4 regions of the Ancylobacter polymorphus genome follow, and region 3 is predicted to be linked to each of the others. Evidence: predicted binding sites of a transcription regulator. Region 3 holds the regulator's gene; each other region holds the start of a gene.
What was found. The regulator LexA, encoded in region 3, represses DNA repair genes until DNA is damaged. The targets are predictions, from matches to a motif close to TGTTCNNNNTGTGTTCNG.
Positions count from the first base shown of each region.

Region 1: the regulator LexA is predicted to act here: its motif matches at 3,535-3,552, upstream of ruvC (crossover junction endodeoxyribonuclease RuvC).
Region 2: the regulator LexA is predicted to act here: its motif matches at 1,611-1,628, upstream of K9D25_RS23585 (ImuA family protein).
Region 4: the regulator LexA is predicted to act here: its motif matches at 3,094-3,111, upstream of recA (recombinase RecA).

Region 1 is NZ_CP083239.1:2,066,284-2,071,570, forward strand. Features, by position in the region: gene K9D25_RS09670 (FkbM family methyltransferase) at 1-656, shown strand, start outside; gene K9D25_RS09675 (YebC/PmpR family DNA-binding transcriptional regulator) at 776-1,522, shown strand; gene K9D25_RS09680 (sulfite exporter TauE/SafE family protein) at 1,538-2,284, opposite strand; gene K9D25_RS09685 (DMT family transporter) at 2,525-3,454, shown strand; gene ruvC (crossover junction endodeoxyribonuclease RuvC) at 3,567-4,118, shown strand; gene ruvA (Holliday junction branch migration protein RuvA) at 4,115-4,732, shown strand; gene K9D25_RS09700 (hypothetical protein) at 4,729-5,169, shown strand; gene ruvB (Holliday junction branch migration DNA helicase RuvB) at 5,166-5,287, shown strand, end outside.
Region 2 is NZ_CP083242.1:41,611-46,897, forward strand. Features, by position in the region: gene K9D25_RS23565 (hypothetical protein) at 1-308, shown strand, start outside; gene K9D25_RS23570 (hypothetical protein) at 482-634, shown strand; gene K9D25_RS23575 (DUF736 domain-containing protein) at 790-1,086, shown strand; gene K9D25_RS23580 (DUF736 domain-containing protein) at 1,244-1,504, shown strand; gene K9D25_RS23585 (ImuA family protein) at 1,665-2,417, shown strand; gene K9D25_RS23590 (Y-family DNA polymerase) at 2,332-3,855, shown strand; gene K9D25_RS23595 (error-prone DNA polymerase) at 3,852-5,287, shown strand, end outside.
Region 3 is NZ_CP083239.1:3,188,202-3,193,488, reverse strand. Features, by position in the region: gene K9D25_RS15055 (GntR family transcriptional regulator) at 1-516, shown strand, start outside; gene lexA (transcriptional repressor LexA) at 665-1,360, shown strand; gene K9D25_RS15045 (ComEC/Rec2 family competence protein) at 1,354-3,726, opposite strand; gene gltX (glutamate--tRNA ligase) at 3,834-5,270, shown strand.
Region 4 is NZ_CP083239.1:2,939,779-2,945,065, forward strand. Features, by position in the region: gene katG (catalase/peroxidase HPI) at 1-1,419, shown strand, start outside; gene K9D25_RS13840 (FAD-dependent monooxygenase) at 1,554-3,065, shown strand; gene recA (recombinase RecA) at 3,188-4,267, shown strand; gene alaS (alanine--tRNA ligase) at 4,467-5,287, shown strand, end outside.

The DNA.
Region 1 (5,287 bases), 1.1 Mb from region 3:
ACGCGACCTTTCGTTTCTGCGTTAACGGGACCTATGGAACATTTTACTCGAATTATCTGCGGGAAATCGATTACCCGTTCATTTTTGTAGATATCGGGGCAAATCAGGGACTTTATTCCCTCATCGCTGCTCAAAATCCTTACTGCGAACGAGCCGTCAGTCTTGAGCCGGTGAGCGAGACGTTCCGTCTGCTCACCGCCAACATCCGTGCCAATGGATTGGCGGGCATGATTGTCGCGTTGAATTGTGGCCTGTCGTCCGAGAATGCGCGCGTGAAAATCCGCTTGAAGCCGGGGCATAGCGGCGCGGCTTCCCTTCACAACACGTTCGCCGGCACGGAGGGCGTCGAGGAAATCCAGATTTCCACCGCCGCGATCCTCGAGCCTTATCTTGCCCCGGGCCTTCCATTGGTCGTGAAGATCGACACCGAGGGCCATGAGCACGTGGTGATCGGGGAGTTGGCGCGAAGCCGTTTTGCCGACCGGGTGATCTCTGTGTTCTATGAAGTCGATGTCGCGTGGGCGGACCCGGAAAATCTCAAGGCGGGTCTGCGCGCCATGGGGTTCGACCATTTCCACCCGATCCGCGGCGGCACGCATTACGATGTGATGGCGACACGGCAGGGGGGCGGGTCTGCGGAGTGTCGAGCCGCGTAAGGTGATGCGCTCTGCGCTTTACGCGCGCCCGCCCTCTCGCCTATAAGCCGCGCACCTTTTCTTTCAGGCATTCGACACGGCCGGGCCACGGGCCCGCCCGGTGTGACGTGGAGGCGGCCATGGCCGGGCATTCGCAATTCAAGAACATCATGCACCGCAAGGGCAAGCAGGACGCGGTGCGTTCCAAGCTGTTCTCCAAGCTGGCGCGTGAAATCACCGTCGCGGCCAAGCTCGGCATGCCCGACCCGGCGATGAACCCGCGCCTGCGCGCCGCCGTGCTGGCGGCCCGCGCGGAAAACATGCCCAAGGACAATATCGACCGCGCGATCAAGAAGGCGCTGGGCGGCGACTCGGAGAACTATGATGAGATCCGCTATGAGGGCTACGGCCCCGGCGGTGTCGCCGTCATCGTCGAGGCGCTGACCGACAACCGCAACCGCACCGCCTCGGAAGTGCGCTCCTACTTCACCAAGTCCGGCGGGGCGCTGGCCGAGACCGGCGCGGTCTCCTTCATGTTCGACCGCATCGGCACGGTGGAGTTCGACGCCGCCAAGGCCTCGGCCGACGCCATGCTGGAAGCCGCCATCGACGCCGGCGCGGATGACGTGACTTCGGACGAGAACGGCCATGAGGTCGTCTGCTCGGTGGAGAACCTGCACGAGGTCGCCCGGGCGCTGGAAGCCAAGTTCGGCGAGCCGCGCAAATCCGGCCTCGTCTGGCGGCCGCAGAACACGGTGGCGGTGGATGACGAAGTGGCGGAAAAGCTGATCCGCCTCGTCGACAATCTCAACGACAATGACGACGTGCAGAACGTCTATGCCAATTTCGAGCTGTCCGACGCCTTCATGGCGAAGATGGGCGGCTGATCTGGGTCGCGCTGCTCACCGCCCGATCAGCGTGTCGAACAGCGGCAGGCTGATGAGGGCGGCGGCGGCGATGACCCAATAGGCGGCGACGCGGTAGTGCCGGTCCGACGCGCCGCGAAAGGCGCGCGCGCCGGCATAGAGCCCGAGCGCATAGGCCGGCCCGAGAAGCAGGGTCAGCCTCCCGACCTCGGCGGTGAACATGCCGTTGAGCGCGTAGGAGGAGCCGGTCGCCAGCGTCACCAGCGCGAAGAAGCCGAACAGGTTCGCCCGCACCAGCACGGAGGGCTGGCCGCTGCCGAGCCAGTACACCACCACGGCAGGCCCGGACATCTGTGCCGCGCCGCCGCAGAAGCCGGCGACCGCGCCGATGCCCAGCGTGACGGGCAGGGTGTGCCGGCCGGTGTGGCGCCAGCCCGAGGCCAGCAGCGCCAGCAGCCCCAGCCCGAGAAAGGCGAGCGCCCAGCGCACCACCAGCGGGTTCGTATGCTGCAATACCCACACGCCGGCCGGAACCGCCACCACGGCGCCCACCGCCAGCGGGGCGACCTGTCGCCAGACACAGGCGCGCAGCGCCGGAACGACGAAGGGCAGCGTCATCAGCGTGTCGATGAGCAGGAGCGAGGGCACCGCCACGCGCGGGCCATAGGCGGCGCTGACCAGCGGCACGAAGATGAGGGCTCCGCCGAAGCCCGAGAAGCCGCGCGTCGCGCCAGCAATGAGCGCGGTGAGGAAGGCCCAGGCAAGGGCGGTGTCGAGGGCCATGAACGAACCGGGGGGAAGGCGCACGCCGCCAGGGCCTGCGTGCGTAGAGCTAGCTCCCCGCCAGAGACGCGTCAACATGATCGGCGATCGAACCGTCCCATCCATCAGTTTTCGCGAACGTGCCTATTCGCAAAACGCGTTTGCGAAGACGGGTCGCGCGCGCCACATTTCGGCTAACGCTCATCCCGGCCGCGCCGGGTACCCCTCTTGCTTGCGCCGCTTTGCGGCGGGAATTCGCTCATGAACACGTCTGTCTCAACGGCCGCGCCGGGCGGCGCGGCGGTGCCGTCGCTTTCCGACCGCTTGATCGGCGCCGGCTGCGCGTTGCTCGCCATTGCCATCTGGGGCGGCTGGATCGTCTCCACCCGCCACGCCGTACACGGGCATCTGCCCCCGGCGACCATCGGCTGGCTGCGCTTCATCGTGCCAGCGGTGGTGCTCGCACCCGCCTGGTGGCGCATCGGCCTATGGCCGAAGCGGGGCTTGCGTCCCTTCCTGCTCTGCTTTCTCGGCGCCGGCGCTTTCTTCTTCCTCGATGTGGCGACGGCGATGCGCTTCGTGCCGGCGGCGGATGTAGGGCCGCTCTTGCCCGGGACCATGCCGCTGATCGTCGCCGCCATCTCGGTGCTGGTGTTCCGCGAGAAGCTCGGCACGGCGCGGGCGATCGGCTTTGCCGCCATCGCGCTCGGCGTGCTCACCCTCGGCGGGCGTGGCCTTTTGTATCCGCAGGACGGCGCCTGGCGCGGCCATGCGCTGCTGCTGGCCGGCGCGACGATGTGGGCCGGCTACACGCTGGCCTTTCGCCGTACCGGGCTGAAGGCGACGGAGACGGTGGGGCTCGTCGGGCTGTGGTCGGCCGTCATCCTCACGCCTTACGGTCTCCCCGGTGTGATCGACGCCGTCTCCGCTGGCTATGGCCGCGAAATCCTGATCCAGCTCCTTATTCAGGGGCTGCTGTCCGGTGTCGTCGCCCTGGTGGCGTTCGGCATCGCCATCGAGCGTCTGGGCTCCTCCCGCGCCGCCGCCTTTACGGGGCTGGTGCCGGCCCTGGCGGCGGTGATCGCGGTGCCGGTGCTGGGCGAACATCCCGACACGGCGGCGATCATCGGCGTGGTGGCGACCGGGGTGGGGGTGACGCTGGCGAGTGGGGCGTTCAGCGGCGGGCGCTGAGGCCGCATGCGTTAACGGCGCGTTCACCCTGAGCGACGATGCGCGGTGTCCCGGACGCCGCGCGCACCGTCTCCCCTAGGCGTTCGTCCTTTGTTCGGCTACGCCCTAGGGCATGGTGCCATCGCCGATTCGCATTCTCGGGCTCGATCCGGGCCTCCGCCGCACCGGCTGGGGGGTGATCGAGGCTGCCGGCACGCGGCTCAGCTTCATCGCCTGCGGCACGGTGATGCCGCCGGAGGAGGGGGGGCTCGCCGAGCGGTTGGCCTGTCTCCACACCGAGCTGATGCAGGTGCTGCGCGCCTATGCCCCCGATGAGGCGGCGGTGGAAGAAACCTTCGTCAACGTCAACCCGGCCTCGACGCTCAAGCTCGGCCAGGCGCGCGGCGTGGTGATGCTGACCCCCGCGCTGGCCGGGGTGCCGGTGTCGGAATATGCGGCCTTGCTGGTGAAGAAGACCGTGGTCGGCGCCGGCCGGGCGGAGAAGGCGCAAATCCGCCTGATGATGAAGATTCTGCTGCCTCAGGCGGATTTCACTACCGATGACGCGGCGGATGCGCTTGCGGTCGCGGTCACCCATGCGCAGCATCGGGGCATGGCGGCGATGAAGGCGCAGATGGCGGCGAAGGTGCCGCCGAAGCTCACGGCAAAGGCGGCGGCACGATGATCGGCAAGCTCAAGGGCCTCGTCGACTCCTATGGCGACGACCATGTGATCCTCGACGTGCAGGGCGTGGGCTATCTTGTCCACTGCTCCGGGCGCACGCTGCAGGCGCTGCCCAAGGCCGGCGAGGCGGCGGTGCTGTTCATCGAAACCTTCGTGCGCGAGGACATGATCCGGCTCTACGGCTTCGCCACGCCGGCGGAGAAGAGCTGGTTCCTGCTGCTGCAGAATGTGCAGGGCGTCGGCTCCAAGGTGGCGCTCAACGTGCTCTCGACCCTCTCGCCCGCCGAGCTCGCAAACGCGGTGGCACTCGGCGACAAGGTGATGGTGGCGCGCGCCAATGGCGTCGGCCCCAAGGTCGCCGCCCGGATCGTCGCCGAATTGAAGGACAAGGCGCCGGGCTTCGCCAGCGTCGACCCGGCAGTGGCGGGGCTCGCGGCACAGATCGAGGAGCGGCAGGCGCCCGGTCCGGTGGCGGATGCTGTCTCGGCGCTGGTCAATCTCGGCTATGCGCAGCTTCAGGCGAGCGCGGCCATCGCGGCGGCCCTGCGCGAGGCCGGCGAGGGCGCCGATGCCGCCAAACTGATCCGGCTCGGCCTGAAGGAACTGGCGCGATGATGCTGCGCTTCATCACCGCGCGCGAACCGGGGAAGCGGCAGCCCTGGCCGTGGTCGGCCCGCATTCCGGCGATGATCTTCGCCTATGGCGGGGCGATTCTCGCCGTGCTCACCATCGAGCGGCTGATGCACAGCGCGGCTTCCGCGTACTATGCCGCGATCGCGGTGGTGCCGGGCGGCGTGGTGGCCGGGATCTGCGCCTTTGCCCTTTCCTTCCGGTCGCGCCACCCGCTCTTCGTGCTGGCGGCCGTGGTGGTGGTGGCATTGCTGCCGCTCGGCGTTATCGCGGTGTCCTATGATTTCGGCGCGTTTCGCGAGCTGTTCGAGCAGCGTGCGGTGCTGCTGGCCCCGATCCTCGCGGCGGCGGTTGCGTTCGTCACCGGCGTGCTGATGGCCGGTGGCGTTTTTCCCGCGCGTGAACGGGAGAGGGCGGAATGAACGCCAAGCGCCTCGTCGCCCCCGACAAGCGCGAGGAAGATCTCGCGGAGGCCTCGCTGCGGCCGCAGAACCTAGCGGAGTTCGTCGGGCAGGAGCAGGCGCGCGCCAATCTCGACAT
Region 2 (5,287 bases), on a different replicon from region 3:
ATGCCATTTACGCCAATCACCGCGATATCCTCGACGATCTCACCCGAGCCCGCCAGCGGCAGCGCGTGCCCGACCGGATCGCCACCATGGAAGACAAGATTACTGAGCAGCGCGGTGCGATCGACGACATGCAGCAGCGGATCCGACAGCTCGCGACCGAGAATGCCGGGCTCATGCGGCGAGCCATCGAGGCGGAACGTCGCGCCGACAGGGCCGAGCGCCGCAGCGCTCAGTTGACGAAGGAGGTCGACGCCGTCCGCCGCCCGACAGTGCTGCGATCGTCAGATGGGGACACGGCGCGACGCTGATGCCGTGACACCCCCCGCTCATGCCATGCGGCCCATCGCCATGCGCCGGTAAGCTGATGCCGCAGGTGCAAAGTAGCGAGACTCGTCTTCCTTCTTGTCGCAGTGAACGGCCTGGGCGTGATGCACGGTTGCGCCTGATCTCGGCATGTCGTCATCGTCCGGATATCGGCGTCATGAGCCAGGATCTCTCCTTCGAAGCTGAATGGGGTGCGTCCACTGCGGCCTTTCTTGCTGGCGTATCTCACACCGCGTCCGGCTACTGCGCAGCCCGACCTCGATCCCGCAACAGCGCGATGCCGATCTTCTTCCCCGCCGTGCTCGGCTGACGCCTGCGCGCGGCTTCCTCGCGAGGCAAGAAGCCCGGCTCTGCGCCGCCTTCCACTGCGTTCCAGCCCTTCGGGTGCGGGTCGGTCGCCCGGTGTTCTCCGATCGCCATCAAGGCCGCGGTGGTCGCGACCTGATACAGCAAAGGAGAAGTTCCATGGCTCAGATCGGCACGTTCACCCGCAACGAAGACGGTTCGTTTGCCGGAGTTATCAAGACGCTCAACCTCAACATCAAGGCCCGCCTGGTCGTGGCCGAGAAGGAAAGCGACAAGTCGCCCGACCTTCGCGCCCTCGCGGGCGCCATCGAGATCGGCGCCGGCTGGAAGAAGACCGCCAAGGAGACCGGCCGGGAATATCACTCGGTCAAGCTCGACGACCCGAGCTTCCCCGCTCCGATCTACGCCACCCTGGTCGAGAGCGAGGACGGGTTCGCCCTCTTCTGGTCGCGCTGAGGCAGCCCGACCCTCGGACGCGGCGCTCCACCTCGGGGCGCCGCGATTCGGCAAAAGGGCACCTTGAACGTGTCATCCAACAAATAATGAAGCGACATCAACGACTTCCGCTCAAAATGACAGTTGACGGCTGACCTAAAACGGCTTTACCGGGTCGATCCGCACCCTGACGCTCAACGTCAAGGCCAAGCTGGTCCGGATCGAAAACCCCTCCGACAAGGGTCCTCACTTCCGTATCCTCGCCGGCACCGTCGAACTCGGTGCCGCCTGGCAGAAGACCGCCAAGGACAGCGAGCGCGATTATCTCTCGGTCAAGCTGGACGATCCGAGCTTCCCGGCTCCGATCTATGCCACTCTGGTCGAGATCGACAGCGAGGAAGGCTTCCAGCTCATCTGGTCGCGGCCCAACCGCGACTGACCCGCTCCCAAGGCCACGCCCGAAAAGGCGGGGCCTTTTTCGCGTCGCGCGGCCGCCTCGCTTCGCGGCAAGGTCATCGCCGCTCTTGACTCATGCCTCCTGTTTGGAGAACAAATAGAGAACATGATGCAAGAGCCATCCCAGGAGGTCAAGGACCAGCTTGCGGCCGGAGCCCGCCATAGAGTCGTTGCGCGCGCAGATCGAGAAGATCGAGGGTCGAACCCTGCGCGCGAAATCGGTGCTTCCTTTCGGAATTGCCGAGGTCGACGCGCGACTCCCCGGCGGAGGGCTAGCGCGCGGCGCTCTTCATGAGATTGCGGGCGGCGGATTTGGTGCCGTCGACGGCGCCGCCGCCGCCCTGTTCGCCGGCGGCATCGCCGCGCGGACGAAGGGCAAGGTCCTGTGGTGCATCACGCGTCCAGACCTCTTTGCGCCGGCGCTTGCGCAGGCAGGATTGCCGCCGGATCGCGTGATCTACGTCGAGGCAGGCGACGACAAGGCGATCCTCGCGTGCATGGAGGAAGGCCTCCGGCACGGCGGGCTGGGCGCCGTCGTCGGCGAGGTCGCCCGTCTTTCCATGACCGCCTCCCGGCGCTTGCAGCTCTCGGCTGAAGGCACGGGGACGATCGGCATCGCCCTTCGGCGCTGGCGGCGCCAGACTGAGGCCGCCGATTTTGGACAGCCAACCGCGGCGATGACGCGCTGGAGGATCTCGGTGCTGCCCTCGGCGGCGCTGCCCGTTCCTGGTGTCGGCCGCCATCGGTGGCTTGTCGAGTTGATCCGCGCCCGCGCGGGCGAGAGTGCAGATTTCGAGTTGGAGGCTTGCGATGACACGGGTTGTCTCGCTCTTCCTGCCCAGCTGGTCGACCGATCGGCTGCGGCGGAAGGCCGGCGACGCGGCGCCTCCGGTTGAGGCCCCGCTCATCCTGATCGGCCGGGAAGGAAGCCGGCGCGTAGTGGTGTCGGCGGATGCCGCCGCGCGGGCGGCTGGCTTGCGGCCCGGCATGCCGGTCGCCAAGGCGCAGGTCCTCGTCCGGGAGCTGCTCATCCAGGATGCCGACCCGATCGCGGATTCCGAGGCGCTGGAGCGCCTCGCTTTGTGGGTGCTGCAGCGCTTTGCCCCGATCGTCGCGGTGGATGGCGACGACGGGATCGTGATCGACACCACGGGCGCCGATCATCTCCATGGCGGTGAAGAAGCGATGCTCGATGCCCTGATCGGTCGCCTTGCCATGTCCGGCATCGCCGCGTGCGCCGCCGTGGCCGACAGCTGGGGCGCCGCGCATGCCTTTGCCCGTTACCTTGCCAACCCGGGCTTCGTGGCGGCAGCCGGGCATGGGCCGAACATGGTCTCCTCGTTGCCGCTGGAAGCCCTGCGTCTGCCTGCGGCGATAAACCACGATCTGCGCGTGCTCGGCTTTCAGCAGGTTGGCGATCTTCTGGCGCAGCCGCGCGCACCGCTGACGCTTCGCTTCGGTCACGAGCTCGGCCGGCGGCTCGACCAGGCGGTCGGGGCGGCGGCGGAACCGATCGATCCAGTCCGGCCAGCCGATTTGATCGAGGTCCGGCGCAGCTTCGCCGAACCGATCTCCGCGGCCGAGACAATCGCGCGCTACATCGGCAAACTCGTCGTTGCGCTCTGCGAACGCCTCGAGGAAGCCGATCTCGGTGCGCGGCGGCTCGACCTTCACCTTCGGCGCGTCGACAATCAGCGCCAGGCGATCCGTGTCGGCATGGCAATGCCTGTGCGCGACGTAAAGCGCCTCACCCGGCTTCTCTGCGACAAGATCGAAACCATCGATCCGGGCTTCGGCATCGAGCTCCTTTCGCTCGTCGCCAGCAGCACCGAACCCCTGGTCCGCAAGCAGACCGTCAGCTCGCTGATCGAAGAGGCCATCCCCGACGTCTCCGATCTGATCGACACGCTCGCCAACCGCGTCGGCGAACGGGCCGTCTATCGCGCGGCGCCGCTATCCAGCGACGTGCCCGAGCGCGCCGTCGCCCGCATTCCGGCAATGGCGCCCGACACCGGCGCCATCTGGCCGGGCCATTGGCCGCGGCCCGCGCGCCTGCTGCAACGCCCCGAACTGATCGAGACCGTCGCGCTCCTGCCCGATCATCCCCCGGTCGCCTTCACCTGGCGCGGCATTCGCCGCCGTGTGCGCCGGGCCGACGGGCCCGAGCGCGTGTTCGGGGAATGGTGGAAGCGCGATGCCGAACTCGCGACGGTGCGCGACTATTTCAGGGTCGAGGACGAAGCCGGCGAGCGGTACTGGATCTACCGTGCCGGCGACGGCGAGGATGCTGTGACGGGGTCGCATCGCTGGTTCGTGCATGGGGTGTTCGGATGAGCACCCATCGCTATGTCGAGCTCCAGGTCACATCGCATTTCAGCTTCCTGCGCGGGGCATCGTCGGCCGACGAGCTCTTCGCACAGGCAGCGATCCAGGGCATCGAGGCGCTTGCGGTCGTCGACCGCAACAGCCTTGCCGGTATCGTTCGCGCACACGAAGCTTCGAAGGCAACCGGCGTGCGCCTGATCGTCGGCTGCCGCCTTGATCTGTCCGACGGCATGTCTCTCCTGGTCTATCCGACCGACCGAGCCGCTTACGCGCGGCTCTGCCGGCTGCTCTCGCTCGGCAAGCGGCGCGCGGGCAAGGGCAAATGCAGCCTCGCATGGGTCGACGTGGTCGCCTATGGCGAGGGTCTGATCGCGGTGCTCGTGCCTGACATGGCCGACGACGATTGTCGCCTTCACCTGCGCCAGCTGCGCGATGCCTTCGCCGACCGCGCCTACTTGGCGCTGACGCTCAGACGCCGGCCGAACGACCAGCTCCGGCTTCACGAGCTCTCCAATGCCGCTGCCGCGGCGAAGGTCCGTACCGTCGTGACCAACGACGTGCTCTTTCACGAACCCGATCGCCGGATCCTCCAGGACGTCGTCACCTGCATTCGCCACAACGTCACGATCGACGGGCTCGGCGACCGCCGCGAACGACATGCCGATCGCTATCTCAAGCCGCCAGAGGAGATGCACCGCCTGTTCACCCGCTACCCGCAGGCCCTGGCGCGCACGCTGGAGATCGCCGAGCGGTGTCGCTTCAGTCTCGATGAGCTGGCCTATCAATATCCTGAGGAGCGTGACGATCCTTCGCTTACGCCGCAGGAGACGCTCGAAAAGCTGACCTGGGAAGGTGCGGCGTTCCGCTATCCCGAAGGTTTGCCCGATGAGGTGCGCGCCGCCCTTCAGCACGAGTTGCGCCTGATCAAGAAGCTCGACTATGCGCCGTATTTTTTGACGGTGAACAGCATCGTCAGGTTCGCGCGCTCACGCGACATCCTGTGCCAGGGACGCGGCTCCGCCGCGAATTCCGCCGTCTGCTATGTGCTCGGGATCACCTCGATCGATCCCGGTCGCAATGACCTGCTGTTCGAACGCTTTGTCAGCGAAGAGAGACGCGAACCGCCCGACATTGACGTGGACTTTGAACATGAGCGGCGGGAGATCGTGATGCAGTGGGTTTTTGAAACCTACGGTCGCGACCACGCGGCGCTGTGCTCCACCGTCATCCGCTATCGGACCAAAGGGGCGCTGCGCGACGTCGGCAAGGCCCTCGGCCTGCCCGAGGATCTGATTTCCTCGCTCTCCGGGCAGGTCTGGGGCTGGTCCGAGGACGGCGTGGAAAACAGCCATGTCGAGGCGCTCAATCTCAATCTTGCTGATCGACGGCTGCGATTGACCCTGGACCTGGCGCGTCAGCTCATGGGCGCGCCACGACATTT
Region 3 (5,287 bases):
CCCGTGCGGGAGGCGCTGCGCGAACTCGTCGCCTCCGGCCTGGTCGACGCCCGCCCGCATCGCGGCGCCGTGGTGGCACGCCCGAGCGTCGCGCGGCTGCAGAACATGTTCGAGGTGATGGCCGAGCTGGAAGCGCTCTGCGCCGGCCTGTGCGCGCTCAAGATGACACCGCCCGAGCGACGGCAGCTGGAACAATTGCATGCCGAGATGGGCGAACTCATGCGGCTGGGGGATTTCGCCGCCTATCGCGAGGCCAATGAACTGTTCCACACCTCGGTCTATGCCGGCAGCCACAACGACTATCTGATCGAACTGACGCTCGGCACGCGCCGGCGCCTGTCCCCGTTCCGCCGCGCGCAGTTCCGCGCGCTCGGCCGCCTCGCGCTCTCGCATGCCGAGCACGACCGGGTGACGACGGCCATTCTGCGCGGCGACCGCGACGGCGCGGCCGGCGCGATGCGCGACCACATCGCCATCGTCCACGACGCCTATGAGCAATACGCCCAGACGCTGTGACAACGGGACGGGACACGCCGATGCGCGCCGATGGCCGTGCCGGAGGTATTTAACCTCTCTTTACCCATTGTGGAACACAATAAGAACGGCTAGTCTTTGTTCGTGATTTGTTTCGTTCCGGCGCCGTCCGGCAGACGGGGTTGTCTTGATGCTCACCCGCAAACAGCATGAGCTGCTTCTGTTCATCAATGAACGCCTCCAGAAGGACGGCGTGCCCCCTTCCTTCGAGGAGATGAAGGAGGCGCTGGACCTGCGGTCGAAGTCCGGCATCCACCGGCTGATCACGGCGCTGGAAGAGCGCGGCTTCATCCGCCGCCTGCCAAACCGCGCGCGGGCGCTGGAGGTGGTGCGCCTGCCGGAAGACGCTCAGCCGCCGAAGCCGGCCCGTCCCTTCTCGCCCAATGTGATCGAGGGAAATCTCGGCAAGGTTCGCCCGCCCTCCGACGACGATTCGGAGCGGCGCGTGGTGCCGATCCCGGTCATGGGCCGCATCGCCGCCGGCACGCCGATTTCCGCCATCCAGTCGCGCGACCACACCATCAGCATGCCGCCGGAAATGCTGTCGGGCGGGGAGCATTTCGCGCTCGAAGTGCGCGGTGATTCGATGATCGAGGCCGGCATTCTCGACGGCGACCTGGCGCTGATCCGTAAATGCGACGCCGCCAGCACCGGCGAGATTGTCGTCGCGCTGATCGACGATGAGGAAGCGACCCTCAAGCGCCTGCGCCGCAAGGGCGCCTCGGTGGCGCTGGAAGCCGCCAACCCCGCCTATGAGACGCGGATTTTTGGCCCTGACCGGGTTCGCATCCAGGGCAAGCTTGTGGGGCTTTTCCGGCGCTATTGAGCGGCGTCGGCGGCCGGTGGTGCCTCGTCATCGGTGGCGAGCGGTCCGGCAGCAGCGGGGTCGGCGCCGATCGCCGAGGGATCGGCGGGTGAGCTGGATGGCGCCCCTTGCCGCGATGCGCCAGCGGCGGAGGCGGGTTCACTTGCAGGTGTTGGCGGCGACTGGGTTTTCGGCTCCCACGGCCGTGTGCCCGGCCCGCGGCGGGCAAAGGCGAGGGTGAGACGTCCATCCGGCTGAAGCGTGGCGGAGACACCGCCCACAGAAATTCGCGGATCGCGGTAGATCACCGTCGCCGCGCAGTCCAGCGGCGGCGCGAAGGGCGTCACCAGCACAGCCGCGAGACGGCAATCATCCTCCAGCGAATCCCGGTCGCGCGACAGGGCGACCAATCGCCCGTCCGGCAGAGCGAGGGTACAGCCGAGCGGATCGCAGGCGGCGGCGGCCGTAAGATCCTTCGCGCCGAAGCGTGACCGCGCGCCATCCGCGCTCAACCATTGCTCCACCGCAAAGCGCCCGCCCACGCCGCTGTCGCGATCGCCCATCACGGCGAGCGCGCCATCCCTCCCCCGCACCGCGACGGTTCGCGCCTCCGTATCGACATAGAGGTCAGGGCGCGGCGCCGTGGCCGCGACGGCGAGGCCGGCGGTGGCCAGCACCGGCGCCAGCAGCACAAGGCGGGTGCGGGCGAGGCAGAGCACGACCAGCCCGAGGCTGATCAGCACCAGGCTCGCCACCGGCATCGCCGGCACGCCGCGATCCGCGCCGGGCAGCGCAGCGACGAGATCGGAAATATCGCGCATCCGGGCGAGGCCCCAGCCCATCAGCCGCCACGCCGGATCATCCCAGCCGAACGGAATCAGAACCGCCCCGGCGAGGCCGGCCGGCATGACGATGAACGACACCACCGGCGCGGCGCCGAGATTGGCCAGCAGGCTGAGCGGTGCCAGTCTCTGGAAGTGATAGGCCGCGTAAGGCGCCGTCGCCAGCCCCGCCGCCAGCGAGGCCAGCACCAGCGCCGCGATATGGCGCGCCGGCACGCCCAGCCAGCGGCCTGTCCGCGCGGGAACGGCGGTGAGGAGATAGCCGAAGCGCTCATAGGCGGCGACCAGGCCCAGCGTCGCGGCGAACGACATCTGCGCGCCGGGATCGAGCACCGCCCGAGGCGAGAGCGCCAGCAGCGCCAGCGCCGCCAGCGCCAGCGTGCGCAGGGTGAGTGCCGGGCGCCCGAGCACAATTCCGGCAAGCACCAGCAGCGTCATCACATAGGCGCGCTGGGTCGGCACCTCGGCGCCGGACAGCAAAAGGTAAAAGCTCGCCGAGGCCATGGCCGGCAGCGCCGCCCAGGCCTTGATCGGCCGGTAAAGCGCGAATTCCGGCACCAGCGCCAGCAGCGCCCGGGCGAGAAAGAACACCGAACTCGCCACCAGCGCCATATGCAGGCCGGAAATCGACAGCACATGCGACAGGCCGGAGATTCGCATGCTTTCCTCGATCGACTCCGGCACCGCGTCGCGCAGCCCGGTGACCAGCGCGACGGCCACGCCGCCCTCCTCGCCCGGAAGCGCCGCCTGGATACGCGCGGCGATGGCGCGGCGGGTGCCGTCGAGCCAGGTGGTGAGCGCCAGTCCCGGCGGCGGCGGACCGCGCGCCGGCGTCAACTGCAGCCGTCCGAGCGCGTAGCCGGTGGCGCCGATGCCATCGAGCCAGATCGCCCGGCCGAAATCGAAGCCGCCGGGATAGGACGGCCCCGGCGGCGGGGCGAGCGTCGCCCGCAGCGTCACATGGCTACCCACGGCCGGCGGCTCCCGCCCCGCCAGCGTCACCCGCACCCGCCTTGGCGGATCGGTGCGCGGGCGCTCCAAGCGGGTGACGGCGAGGGTGATCCGGCTGCCGCGTGGGCGAAGTTCCGCCGCTTCGACATAGCCGCTGACCTCCACCGCGTTGAGCGTTGTCGCCAGCACCGGATGCGCCATCCGCTGCACCTGCAGCGCCGCTACCGCGAAGCCGGCGGCGACCACAGCGAGCATGGCGAAGAAATGAAAGGCGAAGGGTCGGGCGCGTGCCAGCACCGCCAGCCCAAGAGAGCCGAGGGCCGGCACCCAGCCGGCATAGGGCAGAGGCTCATGCGGGGCGGCGAAATACAGCGCCGCGCCGGCGGCAAAGCCCAGGGGTAGAAAAAGAAAGCCGCGCCGGTCCTCGAACTCGCGCACCAGCGCGGCGGCCAGTGCCTGCCAGAGGCCCGCGAGGGACAACTCGGGCAACCAGCCCGCCGCCGGGTGCCCGCGCGCCCCCGCCGCGCCGAGCGCCGCCGCCCGGGCCCGCGCGCGCGGCCCGTCTCGCGCTTCCCGTTCCGGCGGCCGCTGCATCCCCCTCAAGGCCCCTGCGCGCTTTTCCCGTGTCGCCGACCTATGGTACACGCACGCTCCGCGCCCGCCATGCTTCGACGCCGCCCTGCGGCGCAGACGGAAGAAATATGTCCGAGACCGTCGTTACCCGCTTCGCCCCCTCGCCCACCGGCTTCTTGCACATTGGCGGCGCCCGCACCGCGCTGTTCAATTGGCTGTATGCCCGCGCCAAGGGCGGCACCATGCTGCTGCGCATCGAAGACACCGACCGCCAGCGCTCCACGCCGGAAGCGATCGACGCCATCATCGACGGGCTGAAATGGCTCGGCATCGACTGGTCGGGCGAGGTGATCTACCAGTTCGCCCGCGCCGAGCGGCACCGCGAAGCGGTGGAACAGATGATCGCCGCCGGCCGCGCCTATCCCTGCTATGCCAGCGCGGCGGAGCTGGAAGAGATGCGCGAGACCGCCCGCAGGGAGGGCCGCCCGCCGCGCTATGACGGCCGCTGGCGCGACCGCGACCCCGCCGAGGCGCCCGCCGACCGCAAGCCGGTGTTCCGCCTGAAGGCGCCGACCGAGGGCGAGACCGTCATCGACGACCTCGTGCAGGGCCGGGTGGTGATTCCGAACAAGGACCTCGACGACCTGGTGCTGCTGCGCTCCGATGGTACGCCGACCTATATGCTCTCGGTGGTGGTCGACGACCACGATATGAACGTCACCCACATCATCCGCGGCGACGATCATCTGACCAATGCTGCGCGCCAGACGCAGATCTACCATGCGCTGGGCTGGGAGGTGCCGAAGATGGCCCATATCCCGCTGATCCATGGACCGGACGGGGCAAAGCTCTCCAAGCGCCATGGCGCGCTGGGCGTCGATGCCTACCGGGCGATGGGCTACCTGCCGGCCGCTTTGCGCAACTATCTCGTCCGCCTCGGCTGGAGCCATGGCGACCAGGAGATTTTCTCCACCGAGGAGATGGCGCAGCTGTTCGATCTCGACCGCGTCGGCCGCTCGGCGGCGCGTTTCGACTTCGCCAAGCTGGAAAACATCAACGGCCTCTATATCCGCTCCACGCCCGATGCCGAACTGCTCGCGGCCATCGACACGCTGCTGCCGCATATTCCTGAGGGCGCCACCATTGCCGCCGCGCTCACGCCCGAGCGCCGCGCGCAGCTGCTCGCCGCCATGCCGGGACTGAAGGAGCGCGCCAAGACGCTGATCGAACTCATTGAAAGCGCCGCCTATATCTGGCGCGCCCGCCCGTTGCCGCTGGAAGAAAAGGCGCAGGCGCTGCTGACCGAGGAGGCACGCCGCCTGCTGGCGGCCGCGTCCGTACAGCTCGCGGCGGTGGCGAATTGGAACGCGGCGGAGACCGAGGCGGCGGTGCGTGCGGTGGCGGAAGCGCAGGGCGTCAAGCTCGGCATGCTGGCGCAGCCGCTGCGCGCGGCAGTGACCGGCAAGACCACCTCGCCCGGCATTTTCGACGTGCTGGCCGTGCTCGGCCGCGAGGAGTCGCTGGCCCGGATCGGCGACCAGACCGGCGCGGTCGCGCAGGCGTAAGAAACCGTTCTAGCACA
Region 4 (5,287 bases), 250 kb from region 3:
ATGAACGACGAAGAGACCGCCGCGCTCACCGCCGGTGGCCACACGGTCGGCAAGACCCATGGCAATGGCGACGCCAAGGCGCTCGGCCCCAACCCGGAAGCCGCCGCGCTGGAAGACCAGGGCATGGGCTGGTCCAACCCGAACCAGAACGGCCTCGCCAGCCGCGCCGTGACCTCCGGCCTCGAAGGCGCGTGGACGACGCACCCGACGAAGTTCGACATGGGCTTCTTCGAGATGCTGTTCGGCCATGAATGGGAGTTGCGCAAGAGCCCGGCCGGCGCCTGGCAGTGGGAACCGATCGACATCAAGGAAGAGGACAAGCCGGTCGATGCCAGCGACCCCTCGATCCGCCACAACCCGATGATGACCGACGCCGACATGGCGATGAAGGTCGACCCGATCTACAACGCGATCTGCCAGAAGTTCATGGCCGATCCCGAATATTTCAAGGACACCTTCGCCCGCGCCTGGTTCAAGCTGACCCATCGCGACATGGGCCCGAAGGCCCGCTATATCGGCCCGGACGTGCCGGCCGAAGACCTGATCTGGCAGGACCCGGTTCCCGTCGGCCCCACCGACTATGACGTGACGGCGGTGAAGGCGAAGATCATCAATGCCGGCCTCACCATCAGCGAACTGGTGAGCACCGCCTGGGACAGCGCCCGCACCTATCGCGGTTCCGACATGCGCGGCGGCGCCAATGGCGCGCGCATCCGCCTCGCCCCGCAGAAGGACTGGGAAGGCAATGAGCCCGCCCGCCTCGCCAAGGTGCTCGGTGTGCTGGAAGGCATCGCGGCCGAGACCGGCGCCAGCCTCGCCGACGTGATCGTGCTCGGCGGCAATGTCGGCATCGAGCTGGCGGCTAAGGCGGCCGGCCACGATGTCACCGTGCCGTTCGCACCGGGCCGGGGCGACGCCACCGACGCCCAGACCGACGCCGCCTCCTTCAGCGTGCTGGAGCCGCTGCATGACGGCTACCGCAACTGGCTGAAGAAGGACTATGTCGTCACCCCCGAGGAAATGCTGCTCGACCGCACCCAGCTGATGGGCCTCACCGCGCCGGAAATGACCGTGCTGGTCGGCGGCCTGCGCGTGCTCGGCACCAATCATGGCGGCAGCAAGCATGGCGTGTTCACCGCCCGCGAAGGCGCGCTGACCAACGACTTCTTCGTCAACCTCACCGACATGGCCTACAAGTGGGCCCCGGTCGGCAACGGCATCTATGAGCTGCGCGACCGCAAGACCGGCGCGGCGAAGTGGACCGCCACCCGTGTCGATCTGGTCTTCGGCTCGAACTCGATCCTGCGCGCCTATGCCGAGGTCTATGCCCAGGACGACGCGCAGGAGAAGTTCCTCAGCGACTTCGTCGCCGCCTGGACCAAGGTGATGAACGCCGACCGCTTCGACCTGGTGAAGTGATCGCCTGACGGCTTGCCTCTCCGCCCTGTGGCGGGGAGGGGCGGCTCCTGCAAGGCCCGTTGCGCCCGGCGCGACGGGCCTTTACTTTTGCCGCGCCGACAGCGCCGCGCGCCGTTCGGCCCGGGGGAACGCGCATGACCGACCGCCGTCCCGACCGCCATCCCGATCCCGTTCTCATCGCCGGCGCCGGCCCGGTCGGGCTGGTGATGGCGCTGGAACTGGCGCGCTATGGCATCCCGGTGCGGATCGTCGACCCGATGACCGCGCGCGCCACCACCTCCCGCGCCGTGGCGATCTGGCCGCGCACGCTGGAACTGCTGGACCGCGCCGGCGGCGGCCTTTCCGCCGAGCTCATCGCCGGCGGCAACAAGGTGATCGCGGCGCATATGCTGGCCGATGGCAAGACCCTCGCCCGCGTGCCGCTCGCCGAGATTGAATCGCCCTATCCCTTCGTGCTGATGCTGCCGCAGAGCGAGACCGAGCGCATTCTGCTGCATCATCTGGAGGCGCGCGGCGTGCGGCCGGAACTGGCCACGGCGCTGGCGGACTTCACCCCGGACGAGGACGGCGTCACCGCCACGCTCCGCCGCGCCGATGGGCGGGAGGAGACCGCCCATTTTTCCGCGCTCATCGGCTGCGACGGCGCCCATAGCCCGGTGCGCCACCGGCTTGGCCTCGCCTTTGCCGGCGAGACGCTGGGCAGCGACTGGGCGCAGGGCGACTTTCATCTCACCGGCATGCCGTTCCCGGTCGACGAATTCGCCACCTGCCTGCACCGTGACGGGCCGGCGGTGCTGTTCCCGCTGGCGCCCGGGCGCTACCGCGTCATCATCGGCCTCGGCCCGAACCCTGCGCCGACGGCGCCGCCACCTCCTGATATGGCCGGCTTTCAGGCGCTGCTCGACCGGCGCGGGCCCGGCGGCATCACTTTGACCGAGCCGCTGTGGACGACGTCCTTCCGCATCAATGAGCGGCAGGTGGAGAGCTACCGGGTAGGGCGCGTCTTCCTCGCCGGCGATGCCGCCCATGTGCACAGCCCTGCCGGCGGGCAGGGCATGAACACCGGCATGCAGGACGCGGTGAACCTTGCCTGGAAACTCGCTCTGGTGCTGCGCGGCCTCGCGACCTCGCCGCTGCTGCTCGACAGCTACGACCCGGAACGGCGGGCGGTGGGGGCGGAGGTGATCGCCACCTCCGGCCGGCTGATCCGGCTCAGCACACTGAGCAATCCGGTGGCGCGGCAGCTGCGCAACATCGTCATGCCCTTCGTGCTTGGCCTCGCACCGGTGCGGCACGCCCTCGCTGGCGAGCTCACCGAGACCGCGATCCACTACGCCGACAGCCCGCTCAACGGCGCTTCCTGGGGCGCGGGCCCGCGCGCCGGCGAACGCCTGCCGCCGCTGCCGGGTGAGCCGCCCTATGGCGCGGGCGATACGCCGCGCTTCACCCTGCGGCTCGGCGACGGCGTGACCCCGCCGCCGGACGATCTGCCGATGGCCTTGCTCGATACGGTGATGCGCACGAACCCGGTGCCCGGCGGCATCGAGCTGGTGCGGCCCGATGGTTACCTCGCTCTGGCGGTGGCCGAGGGCGAATGGGAGCCGGTGTTGGACTATGTGCGCCGCCTCGGCCCGGAAGCGAACTGACAGGCGTGCGCGGCTGCGGTTTCGCAACGAGAACATATTGCGAACATCGAACAAACAGAGTACAAGTGCGGTAACCTCTGCCCCGCCGCCCTTTCCCCTTGCGCCCAGCCCGGAGCCCGGCAATGACTCAATCGACTCTGCGACTCGTTGAAGGATCTTCCATGGACAAGTCCAAGGCGCTCGACGCCGCCCTGACCCAGATTGAGCGCCATTTCGGCAAGGGCTCGATCATGCGGCTGGGCAAGAACGACAAGATCATGGAGATCGAGACGGTCTCCACCGGCTCGCTCGGCCTCGACATTGCCCTCGGCATTGGTGGCCTGCCGCGCGGGCGGGTGATCGAGATTTTCGGGCCGGAATCCTCCGGCAAGACCACGCTCGCCCTGCACACCATCGCGGAATCGCAGAAGAAGGGCGGCGTGTGCGCCTTCATCGACGCCGAACACGCGCTGGACCCGATCTATGCCCGCAAGCTCGGCGTGGACCTCGACAATCTGCTGATCTCGCAGCCCGATGCCGGCGAGCAGGCGCTGGAGATCGCCGACACGCTGGTGCGCTCCGGCGCGGTGGATGTGCTGGTGGTGGATTCGGTCGCGGCGCTCACCCCGCGGGCGGAACTCGACGGCGAGATGGGCGACAATCAGCCCGGCATGCAGGCGCGGCTGATGAGTCAGGCGCTACGCAAGCTCACTGCCTCGATCAACCGCTCCCACACCATGGTGATCTTCATCAACCAGATCCGCATGAAGATCGGCGTGATGTATGGCAGCCCGGAAACCACCACGGGCGGCAATGCGCTGAAATTCTATGCCTCCGTCCGCCTCGACATCCGCCGCATCGGCGCGATCAAGGAGCGCGAGGAGGTTGTCGGCAACCAGACCCGCGTCAAGGTGGTGAAGAACAAGCTGGCGCCGCCCTTCAAGCAGGTCGAGTTCGACATCATGTATGGCGAGGGCGTCTCCAAGATGGGCGAATTGATCGACCTCGGCGTCAAGGCCGGCGTGGTCGAGAAGTCCGGCGCCTGGTTCTCCTATGACAGCCAGCGCCTCGGCCAGGGTCGCGAGAACGCCAAGACCTTCCTGCGCCAGCACCCCGAGGTTTCCGGACGCATCGAGGCGACCATCCGCCAGAATGCCGGCCTCATTGCCGAGCAGATCCTCGCGGGCAGCGAAGAGAGCGAGGACGGCGACGACGCCGAGTGAGGCCTCGGCCGGGGTGGCGGCGGGCCTGCCTGCGGCATCTCCGGCTGTTGAGCGCCTGGACGGCAGCGGAGCGGGGACGACGCCCCGCTGCTTTCTGGACAAGGTGTTGATGCGTCGTTAGAACCGTTGCGCCCGCGCCGGTCGGTGCGGGTCGGCGCCTTTCGCGGCGCTGCTATCCAGCATCGGCGGACCCGGGTTCATGAGCGGCGTAAACGAGATTCGCGCGACCTTCCTCGACTATTTCGCCCGCAATGGGCATCAGGTGGTCGACTCCTCCCCGCTCGTGCCGCGCAACGACCCGACATTGATGTTCACCAATGCCGGCATGGTGCAGTTCAAGAACGTCTTCACCGGCATCGAGAAGCGGCCCTATTCGCGGGCGGTCACTTCTCAGAAATGCGTGCGTGCCGGCGGCAAGCACAACGACCTCGACAATGTCGGCTATACCGCACGGCATCACACCTTCTTCGAGATGCTCGGCAATTTCTCCTTTGGCGACTACTTCAAGGAGAACGCGATCGAGCTCGCGTGGAACCTGATCACCCGCGAGTTCGAACTGCCGGTGGAGAAGCTGCTCGTCACCGTCTACCACGAGGATGACGAAGCCTTCGGGCTGTGGAAGCGCATTGCCGGCCTGCCGGACGAGCGCATCATCCGCATCGCCACGTCGGACAATTTCTGGCAGATGGGCGATACCGGCCCCTGCGGCCCGTGCTCCGAGATCTTCTTCGACCACGGCCCGCATATTGCCGGCGGCCCTCCCGGTTCGGCCGACGCGGATGGCGACCGTTTCATCGAGATCTGGAATCTCGTCTTCATGCAGTTCGAGCAGCTGCCGGGCGGTGAGCGTGTGCGGCTGCCGCGCCCGTCGATCGACACCGGCATGGGGCTGGAGCGGATCTCCGCTGTGCTGCAGGGCACGCACGACAATTACGAGATCGACCTCATGCGTGCGCTCACCGGCGCCGTCGAGGAACTGACCGACGTGCCCGCCAACGGCCCGCAAAAGGCGAGCCACCG